One region of the Pandoraea thiooxydans genome, then DNA from elsewhere that is predicted to be linked to it. Evidence: predicted binding sites of a transcription regulator. Region 1 holds the regulator's gene; the other holds the start of a gene.

Region 1 (7,128 bases):
TGTTCAAGCCGCCGCAGGCCCTCGTCGCCGTCGGCGCAGTGCACGACTTCGTAGCGTTCGTCGCGCAGATGCAGACACATCAGCTCGGCGATGTGGCTATCGTCTTCGACGATCAGTATGCGTTTGGGCTGGTCCATCCGTCATGTTCCGGAAAAGGGAATGCCGGGCCCGGGGCCGCGGCGGTGATGCCGCCATTGTGCGCAATTCCGGGGCGGCAAAGTATCACATTTAATTTAAGTTTACGTGAGGATCTGGCAACCAGCCTCGCCATACCATGCGCACATCGACCTTTGACTCCAGGAGAACGATGATGCCATCCCGCCGCGGTTTTCTTCTCACCGGCGGCGCCGCTGCGGCCGCCATGGCGGCCGTACTGGCCGGCCGGCGCGGGTTGCATGCCGCGCCGGCCGATGCTGCGGCGCCACACGAGACGTTCGAGGTGACGCACACCGACGCACAGTGGCGCCAGTTGCTCGGCCCCGAGCGTTACGCGGTACTGCGCGAGGACGCCACCGAGCGCCCCTACAGCAGTCCCCTGAACAATGAGCATCGTGCCGGCATTTTCTCGTGTGCCGGATGCCAGTTGCCGCTGTATTCGTCGCACACGAAATTCGACAGTCATACCGGCTGGCCGAGCTTCTGGGCGCCGCTGCCGCACGCGGTGGCCACCCGCGACGATCTGTCGTTCGGCATGGCGCGCACGGAGGTGCATTGCCGGCGCTGCGGCGGTCACCTGGGTCACGTGTTCGACGACGGCCCGAAGCCGACCGGACTGCGCTATTGCATGAATGGGCTGGCACTGCGCTTCACACCCAAGGCCGCCTGAACGCGGCCGAGCCTGCCCGGATCGATCGTTGCATCAACCAAACCAAGGAATCCTCCAATGCTACTCATTGTGCTCGCTTATCTCGGCGGCGTGCTGACGATTCTGAGTCCATGCATCCTGCCCGTGCTGCCGTTCGTGTTCTCGCGCGCGGACCAGCCTTTCGCGCGCAGCGGCCTGCCGCTGCTGGCCGGTATGGTGCTGACGTTCGCCGCGGTCGCTACCCTGGCGGCCGTCGGCGGCGGCTGGGTGGTCGCCGCCAACCAATACGGGCGCTGGCTGGCGTTGATCATGCTGGGTTTGTTCGGGATGACGCTGCTGGTGCCCCGCCTGGCCGAGCATCTGACGCGCCCGCTGGTCGCACTTGGCAATCGCTTGTCGAGCGCCGCCAACGCCAGCGGGCAACCCGGCGCCAAATCGTCGTTCCTGCTCGGCATTGCGACCGGGCTGCTGTGGGCGCCGTGTGCCGGACCGATTCTCGGGCTGGTACTGACCGGCGCCGCACTGCACGGCGCCAGCGTGGGCACTACGCTGTTGCTGCTGGCGTATGCCGCGGGCGCCGCCACGTCGCTGGCGGTGGCGCTGCTGCTCGGCAGCAAGGTGTTCGCCGCCATGAAACGCTCGCTGGGCGCCGGCGAATGGATTCGGCGCGGACTCGGCGCGGCGATGCTCGGCGGCGTGGCGGCCATCGCTCTTGGGCTCGACACCGGCGCCTTGGCCAGCGTCTCGACGGTAGCCACCAGCGGTCTCGAGCAAGCATTGATCCACGAGCTTTCTCCCGCGGCGACGCACCTTGCCGGCCCGGCCCGGGACGGCGCGATGATGGCCGCGCAGGCGCAACCGGATTCGTCGATGCGCATGGTGCGCACGGCTGCTTCGGTCACGACGGCCAGCGTCGCGCTGCCGGTCGAGGGGCAATTGCCGCCGCTGTCGGGCGCCGTGCAGTGGCTCAATTCGCCGCCGCTGACCGCGCAGGATCTGCGCGGCAAGGTGTTGCTGCTCGATGTGTGGACCTATTCGTGCATCAATTGCCTGCGCACGTTGCCGTATGTGAAGGCGTGGGCGAAAAAGTATCGTGACCAGGGGCTGGTGGTCATCGGCGTGCATGCGCCGGAGTTCGCGTTCGAGCGCAACGTGGCGAACGTCAAGCGCGCGGTGCACGAGCTGGGCATCGATTACCCGGTCGCGATCGACAATCACTATGCGATCTGGCGCGCGCTGCACAACGAGTACTGGCCGGCGGAGTATCTCGTCGACGCGCAGGGCCGAATTCGCCATCATCACTTCGGCGAGGGTGAATACGCGCAGACCGAACACGCGATTCAGCAACTGCTGGCCGAGGCGGGCCATCGAAACGTCGCAACCGGCCTGGTCGGCACGCCCGATAAAGGCGTGCAAATGGCGCCCGACAATGCCGATCTGCAATCGCCCGAGACTTATATCGGCTACCAGCGCGCCGAGCGGTTTGCGTCTGCGGGCGGCCAGACACGCAATTTGCCGCAGCAATATACGGCCCCGGCGCGGCCGGCGCTCAATCAGTGGGGCCTGGCGGGCACCTGGCAGGTGGGCGGCGCCCATGCCACGCTCGACGGCGCGACGGGCCGCATCGTGTACCGCTTTCATGCGCGCGACCTGAATCTCGTGCTCGGACCGGCCAAGGACGGCAAGCCGGTACGCTTTCGCGTGAGCATCGACGGCGCGCCGCCGGGCGCTGCGCACGGGGTCGATGTCGACGCCAAGGGCGACGGCACGATTACCGAACAGCGGCTATATCAATTGGTTCGGCAGGACAAGACCGTGACCGACCGCACCTTTGCAATTGAATTTCTGGATCCGGGCGTTCAAGCGTACGCTTTTACTTTCGGATGACTTGTTACGCCACTCAAGCATGTATCGAGGAATCACATCATGAATACTTCAATCCGTCGTCGCACGCGCTGGACTCGGCCGATGCTGTTGAAAATGGCCGGCGCCGCCGTCGTGCTGGCCGGCCTGCTGGCATGGCAAGGGTCGGTACAGTCGGCCGAGAATGCGGTCACCATTCCGGCCCCGGCCAAGGATGAAACCGTCGGCTCCGTGCATAGCGAGACAGCCGTGCTCGCCGGCGGCTGCTTCTGGGGCGTGCAAGGGGTCTTCCAGCACGTGCGCGGCGTCACGCAGGCGGTGTCGGGCTACTCGGGCGGCGCGGCCAGCACGGCCCAGTACGAAACGGTCAGCGGCGGCGACACCGGCCACGCCGAATCGGTGCGCATCACCTACGATCCGACCAAGATCACCTATGGGCGCCTGCTGCAGATCTATTTCTCGGTAGTGCAGAACCCGACCGAGCTCAACTACCAGGGGCCCGATCACGGTACCCAATACCGCTCGGCGATCTTTCCTCAAAACGCGATGCAGCGCAGCGTGGCGCAGGCGTATATCGCCCAGCTCGACGCCGCGCACGTATTCCCCGCGCCGATCGTCACGCGGGTGGAAACCTTCAAGGGCTTTTACCCTGCCGAGGGCTATCACCAAAACTTTTTGACGCTGCATCCTGACAACCCGTACATCGCCTATAACGATCTGCCGAAGATCGCCAACCTGAAACAGCTTTTCCCGCATTGGTATCGCAGCGATCCGGTGTTGGTGAGTGCGGCGGCTCGGTAAGACGCACCGGCGGCTCGGCGCCCGCCGCTCAGGCAAAGAAGCGCAGCGCCGTCAACCCGTCAATGGCGGCGACCACCCACTTCTGTTTGCCGGTGACGTGGTCCTTGCGCAGCAGGCTCGAAAGCAGCATGGCGAGGAATCCCGTCGAGTTCAAGATGGGCCAGGCGACCGCCGAGACGGTGCTGCCGACGGCGCCGATGAAGGTCATTTGCGTGACGACCGTGAGACCGCCCCTGAGCAACAGCATGCCGCTCAGCGGCGGTCTGAAAACGTGCGACTGCCGCTGCATCAACCGACGCCACAAGGGGATGCAGCTCAGGGCCGCCCGCCAGATGATGACCGCGGTCGTGAAAACCACGGCGAGCCGCAGGTGCGAAGCGGAGAAAGACGGTGCCAGAAGCGGCGAGAGACCGGCCTGCAGCACCAGCGCACCGGCTATGAAAGCGCCGGCGGTCAAAAGCCCGGAACGGCGGTGGCGCGAATCCGCCGCAAGGAAAATCGGCAAGCTCACCAGCGTCGTGGCAACCGCAAAGCCATAGGTTTTCCACTGCCAGTCGTATGTTGTCCAAAATATCCCGATGGGGATGAGTAAATCGGAGAACTTGCCAACGACCGTGACCTGGTTGACGTTCAGGTGACGAAACCCATACGAAAAAGCATAGGCAGTCAACTGCACCAGAGCGGCAAAGCCCACGGTGCGCCAATCCAGCAGGCAATGCGCGATCTCGCGCCCCGCACCCAGCAGCAGGCCTGCGAGCGTCATCAATGCCGCCGGAATGAGGTTATTCCATAAATTGACGTTGAGAATGGAGAGATTTTTCAGCCCGATCTGGTATCGGTCGATGAGATTCAATCCAGCCCGGCTCACGGCGGAGATCAAAGCAAGCACCATGACCCATTGCGTGGTCGCGAGATCGCTCATGAGGTTGATGTTTTGTATTCGATGAATGGAGCGACATGCTATCGGGGTGAATTCCTGGCGGACATTAGAAATCTCCGATTGCGGATTAAGACCCATAAAGAATGGCGGTACGATCCTTGGCGCACAGCTGCGCACAAACGAAAAGGCCGAACTGTCCGTTCGGCCTGGTCTGCGCAACACAGCGGAAATGACCCCGGATCAGCGCCGCTTGGGTCGCTCGCTGTCGATCTCTTCGAGCACGTCGCGGAATTCGGCGACGTCTTCGAAACTGCGGTAGACGGATGCGAAACGGATGTAGGCGATCTTGTCGAGCCGCTTGAGCTCGCGCATCACCAGTTCGCCGATGCGCTGGCTGACGACTTCGCGCTCGCCGCCGGCCAGCAGTTTGTATTCGATGCGGGCGATGGCGGCGTCGAGCGCTTCGGCGCTGACGGGGCGCTTGCGAATCGCCAGCTGCATGCTGGCGCGCACCTTGGCGCGATCGTAGTCGGCCCGGCTGCCGTCTTTCTTGACGACCGAGGGCAGCGCCAGTTCGACCCGTTCGTAGGTCGTGAAGCGCTTGTCGCAGGAGGGGCATTTGCGGCGCCGCCGGATGGCGGCGCCGTCCTCGGCCTCGCGCGAGTCGATGACCTGGGTGTCATCGTGACGGCAGAAGGGGCAGCGCATCGCGGCGGGCCGTGGTGGGTAGCAGGCTCAGGCGCTCAGCGATAGACCGGGAAACGCTTGGTCAGGTCGGCCACTTGCGCGCGCGCGCGTTCGAGGTTCGCCGCATCGGCGGGATTCTCGAGCACGTCGGCGATCAGGTTGCCCACTTGCACGGTCTCGGCTTGCCCGAAGCCGCGCGTGGTCATCGCCGGCGAGCCCAGACGAATGCCGCTGGTCACGAACGGCTTTTCCGGATCGTTCGGAATGGCGTTCTTGTTGACCGTCATGTGGGCTTCGCCCAGCGCCGCTTCGGCCGCCTTGCCGGTGATTTGCTTGGCGCGCAGGTCGACCAGCATCACGTGCGACTCGGTGCGCCCGGAGACGATGCGCAAACCGCGCTGCACCAGGGTCTCGGCCAGCACGCGGGCATTGTCCACCACCTGTTGCTGGTACACCTTGAAATCGGGCGACAGCGCCTCCTTGAAGGCCACGGCCTTGCCGGCGATCACGTGCATCAGCGGGCCGCCCTGAATGCCGGGGAAAATCGCCGAGTTGACGATCTTCTCGTGCTCGGCCTTCATCAGGATCACGCCGCCGCGCGGGCCGCGCAGGCTCTTGTGCGTGGTGGTGGTGACGAAGTCGGCGAACGGCACCGGGTTCGGGTAGACGCCGGCGGCGATCAGGCCGGCATAGTGCGCCATGTCGACCATGAAGTAAGCGCCGATCGATTTGGCGATCTGCGACATGCGCTCGAAATCGATGTGCAGCGAATAAGCCGAGGCGCCCGCGACGATCAGCTTCGGTTTGTGCTGTTCGGCCAGCTTGGCGGCGGCGTCGTAATCGATCTCTTCTTTTTCGTTCAGCCCGTAGCTGACCACGTTGAACCACTTGCCGGACATGTTGACCGGCGAGCCGTGCGTGAGGTGGCCGCCATGCGCCAGGCTCATGCCCATGATCGTGTCGCCCGGCTTGAGCGCGGCGAAGAACACACCCTGATTGGCCTGGGAGCCGGAGTTCGGCTGCACGTTGGCGGCCTCGGCGCCGAACAGTTGCTTGACGCGATCGATCGCCAGCTGCTCGACCACGTCGACGTATTCGCAACCGCCGTAATAGCGCTTGCCCGGGTATCCCTCGGCGTACTTGTTGGTGAGCTGCGAGCCCTGTGCGGCCATGACCGCCGGGCTGGTGTAGTTTTCCGAGGCGATCAGCTCGATATGGTCTTCCTGGCGCTGATTTTCCTGCTGAATGACCGCCCAGATTTCGGGGTCGATATTCGCGATCGTGTCCTTGGCTTTGTCGAACATGGGTTTTCCGTTGGGTTGAACAGGTTATCCGATGAGGCGGGGCGGGCATGCCAACGATTGGTGGCAAGCAATAGACAGAGCAGCCCCGCCATCACGGCTGCCCAGGCGAACGGCAAAAATGCGCCCCGCGCTTCCCGGTGGGTCAGTCCACCTCGGGCATGCCGGGCATGCCGTAATCGCCAGTCACGCGGGGGATATGGCGCCAGTAGTGTATGCGAGGACGGCCTGATAGGCAACCGGGCCAAACCCCGGTGGTGTTGCGCGGCCGCCGCGCCGGATTCAGGCGGCCGGCTTGCGTGCCGCGAACAGCACGCCGAGGGCGACCGAGGCCAGCCGCGAGAACGGCGAATCGGCCCGGCTGGTGAGGATCACCGGCACCCGGGTGCCGAGCACCAGCCCCGCGCATTCGGCGTGGCCCAGGTAGACCAGCGATTTATAGAGGGTATTGCCGGTTTCGAGATTGGGCACCAGCAGGATGTCGGGATGGCCGGCCACCGGCGAATGGATTTTCTTGATGCGGGCCGATTCGAGCGAGATGGCATTGTCGAACGCCAGCGGGCCGTCCAGCACGCCGCCGGTAATCTGGCCCCGATCGGCCATCTTGCACAGCGCCGCCGCGTCGAGCGTGCCCGGAATGGCCGGATTGACCGACTCGGTGGCCGACAGAATGCCGACCAGCGGTTTGGCAATGCCGACCACATGCGCGAGATCGATCGCATTCTGGACGATATCGCGCTTGACCATCAGATCCGGCGCGATATTGACCACGCAATCGGTCAGCATCAGCG
Region 2 (7,128 bases), 1.5 Mb from region 1:
CGCCAACAGGCGCGCAGCGAGCGGGCTATTCATCGGCGTACGCATCAAGCTATGGCTGCTTACGCTAATGAATTCGGCATTGCGCGCGGGCAGGCGTGACGTCGCCGGCCAGCGCGCAAAAAAATTGCCGGCGACTTCGCCGCCAGCAATTCGGTTGTAGTGATGTTGGTGAAGCGTCAGTTTTTTGGGAGGGTAGCTTGCCTGTCCCGTCATCGGGAGGAGGGAGACTGCGATAGCGGATAAGCGTGACGACTGCCTGCTATGCACCAAGGTTTTGACGCTCCTTATCTACCAGTTCTCTGCATTGAGAGGAAAGCGATTTGCTTTCTGGTTATCGAGACTGCATTTAATTGAGCGAATAATAATTCTTTTGTGATGCGATGTTAATACTTTCGACACGAAAAACGCGCACGACACCGCATCACGAATCCAATGTGTTGTATTTGATGCACACTGCTGAACACAGCATGCATCGCCAGACATCAATCCCAACTCAACGCACCACCGGTTTGATATTCGATGACACGCGTCTCGAAGAAATTTCTTTCCTTCTTCAAATCGATCATCTCGCTCATCCAGGGGAACGGATTCTCTTCATTGGGGAATAGCGGCTCGAGTCCGATCTGCGTGCAGCGGCGGTTGCAGATGAAGCGCAGATAGCTCTTGAACATGCCCGCATTCAGGCCCAGCACGCCACGCGGCATGGTGTCTTCGGCGTAGCGATACTCGAGATCGACGGCGTGCTTGAACAGCTCGCGCAGTTCGTCGCGGAACTCGGACGTCCACAGGTGCGGATTTTCCAGCTTGATCTGGTTAATGAGGTCGATACCGAAATTGCAGTGCATCGACTCGTCGCGCAGGATGTATTGATACTGCTCGGCAGCGCCCGTCATCTTGTTCTGGCGACCGAGCGCCAGAATCTGCGTGAAGCCGACATAGAAGAACAGACCCTCCATGATGCAGGCGAACACGATCAGCGATTTGAGCAACTTCTGATCCGTCTCCAGCGTCCCGGTCTTGAAGGCGGGGTCGGTCAGTGTGTCGATGAACGGAATCAGGAATTCGTCCTTGGCACGAATGGCGGCGACTTCATGATAGGCGTTGAAGATCTCGCCTTCGTCGAGCCCCAGGCTCTCCACGATGTATTGGTAGGCGTGAGTATGGATCGCTTCCTCGAAGGCCTGCCGCAACAGAAACTGCCGGCACTCCGGCGCCGTGATGTGACGATAGGTGCCCAGCACGATGTTGTTGGCGGCCAGCGAATCGGCGGTGACAAAGAAACCGAGATTGCGCTTGATGATGCGCCGCTCGTCTTCGGTCAGGCCATTGGGATCCTTCCATAGCGCGATGTCACGGGACATGTTGATTTCCTGCGGCATCCAGTGATTCGCGCAACCCGCCAGATATTTCTCCCACGCCCACTTATATTTGAACGGGACAAGCTGGTTGACGTCGGTTGCCCCGTTGATGACGCGCTTGTCGGCGGCGTTGACGCGGCGGTTCGACGCGGCCGAAATCGTGTTCGGGTTGTTCCCGGCGTCGGTCCCGAGAATGTTGCCGTGCACAGCGCTCGGCGGCAGCGCCTGTTCGTCGGCGCGCGGCGCGACGGCAGCCTGCAGTGCCGGACGGCCTTGAGCCAACGCCTGGGCACCCGGTTGAGCGGCAGGGGCGAGATCATCTTCCCAAGTCAGCATGGTTATCTTCCTCTATGCATTGATTTACACCAGCCGTTGCCACCTCGCTCGAGGCGGCAACGGTCTTGTCTGCAATTGCGCGGCGCCGTCGGATCAGAGCGCACGGAGGCTCGCCGCGGGGCTGGCCCCGGGGCGCCGCCATTGCAGCGAACTTATTGGCACGCCTCGCACTCATCGAACCCGGCGTCGCCTGGGCGCAGCATGCATACCTGCCCTTCGGGCTCGGGCATCGCCGGCGTCTCGATCGGTGCGGCCGCAGCCTGCACCTCGCCGCCGCCCCCGCCGGAGGACACCGCATTGAGCGTGCCGGTCTTGACCGTCGATTTCTCGACGTGGGTCGCGGACATCGTGCGCAGATAGTAGGTGGTCTTCAAGCCGCGCAGCCAGGCCAGCTTGTAGGTTTCGTCCAGCTTCTTGCCGGAGGCGCCCGCCATATAAATATTGAGCGACTGGGCCTGGTCGATCCATTTCTGGCGACGGGAGGCGGCCTCGACCAGCCATTTCGGCTCGACTTCGAAAGCCGTGGCATACAGCGCACGCAGGTCGGACGGAATGCGGTCGATACGGGCCAGCGAGCCGTCGAAGTACTTCAGGTCGGCGACCATCACTTCGTCCCACAGGCCGCGCTCCTTCAGGTCGCGCACCAGGTAGTCGTTGACCACCGTGAATTCGCCCGACAGATTCGATTTCACGTACAGATTCTGGTACGTGGGCTCGATGCAGGCCGATACGCCGATGATGTTGGAGATGGTCGCGGTCGGGGCGATCGCGATACAGTTCGAATTGCGCATGCCGTAGTGCTTGATGCGTGCGCGCAGCGCATCCCAGTCCATCGAACTCGACTCGTCGACCTCCAGGTAGCCGCCGCGTTCCTCGGCCAGCAGCTTGAGCGAATCCTGCGGCAGGATGCCGCGATCCCACAGCGAGCCCGAGTAGGACAGGTAGCGGCCCCGCTCGGCCGCCAGCTCGGTGGAAGCCCAGTAAGCGTAATAGCACACCGCCTCCATCGAGCGGTCGGCGAATTCGACCGCCGCTTCGGACGCGTAGGGGGTGCGCAGCAGGTGCAGGCAGTCCTGGAAGCCCATGATGCCCATGCCCACCGGGCGGTGACGCAGGTTCGAATTGCGCGCCTTGTTGACCGCGTAGTAGTTGATGTCGATGACGTTGTCGAGCATGCGCATCGCCGTATGAACGGTGCGCTTGAGCTTGTCGTGGTCGAGCACGTAGCTGCCGTCCGGCTGCCGCTTCATGTGGGCCACGAGATTGACCGAGCCCAGGTTGCACACGGCAATCTCATTCTCATTGGTGTTCAGCGTGATTTCGGTGCACAGGTTGGACGAGTGCACGACGCCGACGTGCTGCTGAGGCGAGCGGATGTTGCACGGATCCTTGAAGGTGATCCACGGATGGCCGGTCTCGAACAGCATGCCGAGCATCTTGCGCCACAGGGTCTGCGCCGGCAGCTTCTTGAACAGCTTCAATTCGCCGCGTGCGACCTTTTCCTCATAACCGAGATAGGCCGCCTCGAATTCCTTGCCGACCTTGTCGTGCAGATCGGGGCAGGTCGAGGGCGAGAACAGCGTCCAATCGCCGCCCTCCATCACCCGCTTCATGAACAGGTCGGGAATCCAGTTGGCGGTGTTCATGTCGTGCGTGCGACGGCGATCGTCACCGGTATTCTTGCGCAGCTCGAGGAATTCTTCGATGTCGAGGTGCCAGGTTTCCAGGTACGCGCATACCGCCCCTTTGCGCTTGCCGCCCTGGTTCACCGCGACGGCGGTGTCGTTGACGACTTTCAAGAACGGCACCACGCCCTGGCTCTTGCCGTTGGTCCCCTTGATGTGCGAGCCCAGCGCGCGCACTCGGGTCCAGTCGTTGCCGAGGCCGCCGGCAAACTTCGACAGCAATGCGTTTTCCTTGAGCGCTTCGTAGATGCCATCGAGATCGTCGGCAACCGTCGTGAGGTAGCACGACGACAATTGCGAACGCCGCGTACCCGAATTGAACAGGGTCGGCGTGGAGCTCATGAAATCGAACGTCGAGAGGATTTCGTAGAATTCGATGGCGCGCGCTTCACGATCGACTTCGTTGAGCGACAGCCCCATGGCAACGCGCATGAAGAAGGCTTGCGGCATTTCGATGCGCGCACCGTCGTCATGCAGGAAGTAGCGGTCGTACAGCGTCTGCAGGCCCAGGTAGTTGAACTGGAAATCGCGCGAAGCGTCGAGCGCGGCCCCCAATTTTTGCAGATCGAACTGCAGCAGCTTTTCGTCGAGCAGCTCGGCGTTGACGCCGCGCTTGATGAACTGCGGGAAGTATTCGGCGTAGCGCGTGGCCATCGCCGCCTGAGTGACTTCCTCGCCCAGGATTTCGCGGCGAATCGTGTGCAGCAGGATACGGGCGGTAACCTGACTGTAGGCCGGGTCCTGCTCGATCAACGTTCGCGCGGCCAGAATCGCGGAGTCGTAGACCTGCGACAGCGGCACGCCGTCATACAGATTCTTGAGTGTCTCGCGCAGAATCGGTTCGGCGTCGACCGCGTCGCCCAGATTTTCGCAGGCGGAGACCAGCACGTTGCGCAGCACGTCCATGTCGAGCGGACGCGTCACGCCGTTATCGGTGACGTTGATATTGAAACCGGCCTGCTGCGCGCCGGCTTCACCCTGCTGAGCGCGCTCCTGAGAACGCTTCTCGCGATAAAGCACGTAAGCACGCGCGACGTTATGCTCGCCAGCGCGCATGAGCGCCAGTTCGACCTGGTCCTGGATGTCTTCGATATGGAACGTGCCGCCGGCCGGCCGGCTGCGCACCAGCGCGCGCACGACGTTCTGGGTCAGCTGCTCCACCAGTTCGCGAATCCGCGCGGATGCCGCGCCGGGGCCGCCGTTGACGGCCAGGAAAGCCTTGGTCACGGCAATCGCGATTTTCGACGGCTCGAAACCCACCACCGTGCCATTGCGCCGGATGATTTTGTAATCAGCCATCGACGCAGATGCAAACGCGCCGCTCGATTGCGGCGCCGACATTCCCGCGCCACCGCTCTGCGTAGAGCCAGCGGTCGGAGAATTCGGACGGGTTGGGTTTTCGGTGATTTGCATGTAAAAACTCCCGGGTCATTGTGCTTTCGTCATCGAGTCTTCTTGCCGAAGATCCGGTGACGCTTGGGGTGCCGTACTATCGGCACAGTCAGGTTCACCGCCAACGAAAGAGACGCTTAATGTGAGCCTCATCGCGTCGGCGGCCCGCCGTTGCGCGAGGTTGCCGCGTGTTGCCGAGCTCATCGAGCCGGACAGATCGACCTGCGCATAACCACTATATATAGTGGTGGCGTTGCTATTTCCCACTAAGTATAGTGGATACCGTCGTGGTTCTCCAAAGAAAATTTTTGAAATTTCTTGCCTGAAAACCGCGCCACAAGTCGTTTTCGCGTCCGGGAAAACCCGGTGGTCGCGCAGTAGATTTATGGTTGACGCGATGCGCCGGGATCAGCGTCGCTTGCCGCCGCAGCGTCTGGCATGCCGGCCTGGTAAGGAAAGTAGCGCCCTGGAAGTCGACAAGCTTGTTGCAGTGCGAGCCAGTCAAAACAAGGGCCCGGGTCGGTCTTGCGGTGCGGCGCGATATCCGCGTGGCCGGCAATCGCCTTGATCGGATAACGCGCCATCAGCGCAGCAATCAATTGGCCAAGCGCGCGATATTGCGCCGCATCGAACGGCACGTCATCGGCCCCCTCGAGTTCCACGCCAAGCGAAAAATCGTTGCAGCGCTCGCGTCCGAAAAATTCCGACAGTCCCGCATGCCAGGCACGTGCATCGCACGAGACGAATTGCACGACCTCCCCGTTACGCCGAATCAGGAAATGAGCAGACACGCGCACACCGCGAATTTGCTCAAAAAACGGGTGGCTGTCATGGTCCAGCGTATTGGTGAAGAATGCGGCAATTGCCGGACCGCCGAACTGCCCCGGCGGCAAACTCATGTTGTGCACCACCAGCAAATCGACTTCCACGCCCGGCGGGCGGGCGTCGAAGTTGGGCGATGCCACACGCGTAGCGCCATGGGCCCAGCCAGCCGGATCGATTTGGAAGGGAATCAAAACAGGTCGTCGAGTCGATTGAAAAATCGCGGTGCACCAAAGCGATCGCGGACCCCAGGGAAGATACCGCGCCCCGCTCGGGCGGGCAAGTGGCGTGGCTCGATAAATGGAAGCCTTCCGCAAACACTGCCGGAAGGCTTCCACAGGCTCCACATAAGCCCAGGCGTGGTATCGTTGCCGGCCTCACCAGCGGGCGATCCACCCCGCGTCGCTCACAGGTGCGACGCATTCAGGTCTTCCGACCTGAACCGTTCACGGAAATGCCGGAATGGCTGGCTCGACGCCTTCCATATCGGCTTCCGGATGATGGTCGCGCAGCATCTCGCTGATCTCCCGCACGCGCCCGGTTGGCACATCGACCATCAATAAAATCATGCCGCGCGCGAGCGCCGGCTGAAACTGCTTGAGCCGTGAGTTGGGCACCGAACTGCCGATCATGCTCGATACCCAGGCGCCGAACAGCGACCCAAGCGGCCCGGTGATGATCACGGTCTCCCACTGCGGCCCGGTGCCGACAATTGGATAGAGTGCCGCGACCGCGCCCACGGCAAGCCCGCACAATCCACCGATCACGAGACCGGCTTCGGCGGCGTGAACGATATCCGACGTCTGCAGCAAATTGGCCTCATGCAGACCGCTCAAATCGGCCCCTTCCTTGGCAAGGAAATGAATATGCTTGACCTCGACGCGCGCCAGCAACAGATCACGCATCGTCTGCTGGGCGCAGGTGAGATCGGGTAACAGAAAATATATTCGCTTGCGCATGGCGCTTCCTCCTACCCCGGGTCGCCAAAAGCTGTTTTTATTTTTCGTTACTTGAGTTTTAGACCATCCAGGACCTCAGCGCAAGCGCCGCCGGCAGGCGCGGCGAGCTTAGCATAAACCACGCCAGGGAACTGCGGCGCCGCCTCAAACGTGGCGCTTCTGGAACGCGTTGTGGTGCGCGTCGCAACAGAAATAGAGCGGTGTGCCGGTGGTTCCCGTTTGCGCAATCGACCGTGCCTCGCTGGCCGGCAAATAGATGCCGCATTCGGCGCACCGCACCATTTTTTCCGCTGGCGGCAACGGGGTGCGCTGCTGCGGGCGATTTGTCTCCGGGCGACTTTCGTTGCGGCGCAAATACCAAGAGCCCAGAATCAGTATCAGCAATACGATCAATATCGTGCGCATTGTCCCTTACCCTCCCGCGGCCCGGTTCAGCAGAACCTCGAGCACGAAGCGAGTGCCGATATAAGCCAACAGCAACGACACAAACGAGACCAGCACCCAGCGCAGCGCCGTTTTGCCGCGCCATCCATACCAGCGCCGCCCAGCCAGCACCGCGCCGAACATCAGCCAGGA

What was found. Region 1 encodes NrdR, which represses ribonucleotide reductase genes. Its sites were predicted from a motif close to CACNANATNTNGTG; they were not measured.
Region 2: PATSB16_RS00280 (ribonucleoside-diphosphate reductase subunit alpha) is a predicted target of NrdR. The motif match lies at 5,005-5,018, and genes of this name have one in related genera.

Annotation. Positions count from the first base shown of each region.
Region 1 covers NZ_CP014839.1:3,034,492-3,041,619, forward strand. The annotation lists gene PATSB16_RS13905 (response regulator transcription factor) at 1-137, opposite strand, end outside; gene msrB (peptide-methionine (R)-S-oxide reductase MsrB) at 311-826, shown strand; gene PATSB16_RS13915 (cytochrome c biogenesis protein DipZ) at 884-2,692, shown strand; gene msrA (peptide-methionine (S)-S-oxide reductase MsrA) at 2,774-3,469, shown strand; gene PATSB16_RS13925 (hypothetical protein) at 3,498-4,391, opposite strand; gene nrdR (transcriptional regulator NrdR) at 4,590-5,057, opposite strand; gene glyA (serine hydroxymethyltransferase) at 5,093-6,340, opposite strand; ZMP/ZTP riboswitch at 6,433-6,537, opposite strand; gene PATSB16_RS13940 (bifunctional enoyl-CoA hydratase/phosphate acetyltransferase) at 6,620-7,128, opposite strand, start outside.
Region 2 covers NZ_CP014839.1:55,181-62,308, reverse strand. The annotation lists gene PATSB16_RS00285 (ribonucleotide-diphosphate reductase subunit beta) at 483-1,694, opposite strand; gene PATSB16_RS00280 (ribonucleoside-diphosphate reductase subunit alpha) at 1,847-4,792, opposite strand; gene ampD (1,6-anhydro-N-acetylmuramyl-L-alanine amidase AmpD) at 5,155-5,787, opposite strand; gene PATSB16_RS00270 (hypothetical protein) at 6,040-6,552, opposite strand; gene PATSB16_RS00265 (PP0621 family protein) at 6,697-6,957, opposite strand; gene PATSB16_RS00260 (cytochrome C assembly family protein) at 6,964-7,128, opposite strand, start outside.